Regions from separate parts of the Pseudoduganella dura genome, predicted to be linked through region 2. Evidence: riboswitches for the same ligand, from Rfam matches in the RefSeq annotation. Region 2 holds a riboswitch; the other holds the start of a gene.
The links. Region 2 has a riboswitch for thiamine pyrophosphate ahead of GJV26_RS22290 (TonB-dependent siderophore receptor). Riboswitches for the same ligand answer to the same signal wherever they lie in the genome.
Positions count from the first base shown of each region.

Region 1: another riboswitch for thiamine pyrophosphate. It lies ahead of thiC (phosphomethylpyrimidine synthase ThiC); the one in region 2 lies ahead of GJV26_RS22290 (TonB-dependent siderophore receptor).

Region 1 covers NZ_WNWM01000002.1:2,106,393-2,108,587, forward strand. The annotation lists gene thiC (phosphomethylpyrimidine synthase ThiC) at 1-947, opposite strand, end outside; TPP riboswitch at 1,011-1,117, opposite strand; gene GJV26_RS09285 (hypothetical protein) at 1,215-1,880, shown strand; gene GJV26_RS09290 (methyl-accepting chemotaxis protein) at 2,093-2,195, shown strand, end outside.
Region 2 covers NZ_WNWM01000002.1:5,092,105-5,094,299, reverse strand. The annotation lists gene GJV26_RS22305 (GFA family protein) at 1-216, opposite strand, end outside; gene GJV26_RS22300 (Imm26 family immunity protein) at 243-698, opposite strand; gene GJV26_RS22295 (ferritin family protein) at 724-1,032, opposite strand; TPP riboswitch at 1,154-1,249, shown strand; gene GJV26_RS22290 (TonB-dependent siderophore receptor) at 1,342-2,195, shown strand, end outside.

The DNA.
Region 1 (2,195 bases), 3.0 Mb from region 2:
TCCCACGTCAGGTCCTCGGCCTTGCCGTTGACCTTTTCCAGCGCCTGGTAGATCGGCACCGTGCCGATCGGCACCGGGCTGTTACGCACGATCCATTCGCGCGTTTCGTGGATGTGCTTGCCGGTCGACAGGTCCATCACCGTATCGCCGCCCCAGCGGATCGCCCACGTCATCTTCTCGACTTCCTCGCCGATCGACGACGTGACGGCCGAATTGCCGATGTTGGCATTGACCTTCACGAGGAAATTGCGGCCGATGATCATCGGCTCCAGTTCCGGGTGGTTGATGTTGGCGGGGATGATGGCCCGGCCGCGGGCGATCTCGTCGCGCACGAATTCCGGCGTGATCTCGGCCGGGATGGCGGCGCCGAACGATTCGCCGCGGTGCTGCCGGCCCAGCAGTTCGGCCATCTTCGTGCCCATCGGGCCGGATGCCGCCAGTTCCGCGATGTACTCGCGCCGGCGCAGGTTTTCGCGGATCGCCACGAATTCCATCTCCGGCGTGACGATGCCGCGCCGCGCGTAGTGCATCTGCGTGACGCAGGCGCCGGCCCGGGCGCAGCGCGGCAGCCGGTGCAGGTTGAAGCGCAGCGCTTCCAGCGAGGCGTCGGCCAGCCACGCCTTGCCGTAGTCGGACGTGGGCCCGGCCAGTTCTTCCGTATCACCGCGCTCCGCGATCCAGCCGGCGCGCAGCGGCGCCAGGCCGGCGCGGATGTCGATCGGCACCGCAGGATCGGTGTAGGGGCCGGAGGTGTCGTACACCGTGACCGGCGGATTGACTTCGTGGCCGAACGACGCCGACGTGTCGGCCTGGGCGATTTCGCGCATCGGCACGCGGATGTCCGGCCGGCTGCCGGTCACATGGATCTTGCGGGAATTGGGCAGCGGCGCAACGGCGGCGCTGTCGACTTCGGCCGTACTGGCCAAAAATTTTTGGTGGGCGTTCATTTGGCTCCTTTGGGCAGGAGCCAGCAAAGGAGGTCCGGATGCGTGCACCCGTGCGGCATGGGTACAAGGATCCTTATGCTTCCCTTCGCTGGCATTATCCAGATCAGGTTCGGAGGGTATTTCTCACCCGCGCACGGCTGTAGCCACGCGCAGGACCCCTAGCGTTTTGCCGCCTTCGTTGAAAGCAGCGACGCCATTATAGACACGAACCGTGCCTTAACTGCAAGCCCCAACGCCTATAATCGGTATCTCGACGAAAGGATAACGATGCATAAACGGGTGGCCGCCGCGCTGGCGGCGGTGATGGTGATGGGGGCCGCGGCTGCGGCGGAACCGCAGGCGGAATCGAGGACGGCCACGCCGGCCGAGCAGGAATCGTTCATCGACTGGTACGGCAGCACGCATGAAGGCCGCGGCCTGCTGCGGCCGCAGTTCAATGTGACCCGTGAAAAGGGCAAGCGCGGCAAGCGCCGCGTCACCGCCACTGTCGATGGCGGCGCACAGCGCGCGGTACTGCCGCTGTGCCGCCAGCCCCGCGCCGTGTACGAGCACGATCCGCGCGGTCGCAAGGAAAACCGCTGGCGCGAAGCCGGGCCGGCGCAGACGCTGGTCTGGATCCACCACGCCAGCCGGTGCGGCGCCCAGCCCGAAACGCCGGTGCGCCTGCTCCAGCCGTTGCCGGAAATGGAAATCCTGATGCTGCTCCAGCAGCATGCATCCATCCTCGGCAGCGCCCGCCTGCTGATGGCCGGGAACACCTCCTGCGCGCCGTCGCGTTCGCGCGGGTACCGCCTCACCGGCCTCGATCGCGGCAAGGACGGCCTGCCGGTGCTGGTATTCGAAAGCGACATCGCCGGCGAGGCGCGCGTATCGGTGCGCCGCAGCCGCAACGAACTGCTGCCGTGGAGCGTGGCCTGCGCCGGCCCGCGCTGACGGAAACAGGTGGCCGTTGCTCCCAGGACACAACCTACTGTTCGTCGCTCATCCTCTCTGATAAGCTTGCATCAGACCTCCAACGGCCCTGTCCCAGCCGTGACTGATGCCGACCCGCATCGCCATATCGCATCGCCGACCGTCGCCCAGCCAGCGCGACGCATCCGGATGCCCATCGTCCCTTATCAGAATCCACAAGAAAGCGAGCGACCATGCGGACCAACTTGCCCGTCACCGCCCAGGAAGTCCTTCTCGAAGAAGGCAAGACCATCGTTTCGACGACGGACCTGCAAGGCAACATCACTTACGCCAACC
Region 2 (2,195 bases):
GGCGGCGCAGAAGCCGCGGCGGATGCCCGGGCTGGAGGCATACCAGGCCGGGGCGCCGGCCGTGAAGTGCAGGCCGGCGCGCGGCACCGAAAACCACGCCACGCAGGGCGCGCCGCTGGCGCGGCGGCACATCGTGCAGTGGCACAGCGTGCTGTTGAACGGTTCGGCCGTGACCACATAGCGCACGGCGCCGCAAAAGCAGCCTCCCTGGTGCATCGCCCTCTCCTTCCCGGCTTTCTCCGTTACTCCAGCAATTTGGTCAGCAGCAGTTCGGTCGAGCCATAGCCGAACAGCGAGTCGCTTTCCAGGCCGGATGTTTCATAAGGCACCGAAATTTCGCGCTCCGGCTTGGCCGGATCGTCCGCATAAGTTGCCTGCCAGGCCCGCTTCAGGGAATCGGAACGGCGGATGAACACCGGCACCGGCCAGTCGTTGCGGTCGAAATTCTCCGCATCGCCCAGCACCGGCCAGCGGCCATTGGCCAATGCCATGTCGCCGGTACGGATCGCCTTGGCGGCATCGCCGGCCTTCAGCGCCTGCACGTCCGCCAGCGTGGGCATCGTGGCGCGCTTCGGCCCGAACAGGTAGGCGAGCATGATCTTGCCCTGGGGCGACATGCGGGCAACGAGCCCGGCCGCGTAACCGCCGTTGTTCAGTGGCACGGCAAACCAGCTTCCTTCGTGATACGGCTGCTTCATTCGATTCTCATTATGTGGACTTGCCTTACATGTTCTCGTCGTAGCGGTATTGCGCGGCGATCGGGCCGGCCTTGAACAGCGCATCGCGCAGTTCCTTGTCCAGCTTCGGATCGCGCCGGCGCGCCCATTCGAGCAGCATCGCCACGTGCTTGCGCGTGCTGTCGCGCTGGCTGGCCAGCACCAGCTTCAGCTCCGGATCGGTACAGGCCGCGAAACGCTGGTTGGCCGTGTCCAGCGCGCCGAGCTTGTCGATCAGCGACACCAGCGCGCGATGCATGTCGAGCACCTGGGCATCCAGGGTCTCGCGTGATTCAACGACGTGTTCCTGCGTCATCACAACCTCCTGCGGCATGGAACGAAAAACCGTATTGTCGGTCGGACTCCATGTTTCCACAAGTATAACAACGGCGCCGGACCGGTGGCGCACGACATTGCATTCAAATGTGATAAGCTTTCGGCTTCGCTGGGGGTCCTGGAGTGTTTCCGGGTGAGAGATACCCTTCGTACCTGATCTGGATAATGCCAGCGAAGGAAAGCGCAAGGCAGTGTTGGTCCCGTCAAAACCCGGTACCGTCCCAACGTCCCCTGGTGTGCTCCTCGCTGGTTCGACAGAGAACTAGAAGAAAACGAGAAGAGCACAACCATGACCAAGACCACTTTCGCCGTATCCGCCGCCGCGCTCGCCATCGCGCAGGCATTCCCCGCCCTTGCCCAGCAGGCAACCGAACCCGCGATGACGGAAGTCGTCGTCACCGCCGTGCGCGGCACCGCGGACCGCGCCTCCGTCGCCGGCTTTTCCGACACGCCGCTGCTGCAGACGCCCGCTTCCGTCAGCGTGATCACGCGCGAGCAGATGCAGAACCTGAACATCGGCTCCACGACGGACGCGGCGCGCTACGACGCCAGCATCAGCGACGCCTACAATGCCGTCGGCTATGCCGAACAGTTCTCGATCCGCGGCTTCAAGCTCGACAACGCCAGCAGCTACCGCAAGGATGGCCTGGCCATTTCCGCCGACACCCAGATCCCGCTGGAGAACAAGGAGAGCATCGAGGTGCTGAAAGGCCTGGCCGGCCTCACGGCGGGTATCGCCGCGCCGGGCGGCATCGTCAACTACACGACGAAGCGCCCCACCAGTACCACGCTGCGCTCGGTGCTGTTCGGCGTGAGCGAACGCGGCACCCTGCGGGGCAGCGTGGACCTGGGGGGGCGCTTCGAGGACCGCCGTTTTGGCTACCGCGTCAACGTGGCCGGCGAGCGGCTGCGTTCGTATGTGGACGGCGCGGACGGCCGCCGCAGCTTCATTTCCGGCGCGTTCGACTGGCAGATCTCTCCGCAGGCGCTGCTGCAGGTCGACGCCGACTACCAGAAGAAATCGCAGGTGTCGGCACCCGGCTTCCAGCTGATCAACGGCGTTGCGCTGCCGGACGTGGCGGCCGACACGCTGCTCAACGACCAGCCCTGGAGCTACCCGGTGGCCACCGAAAGCATGAACCT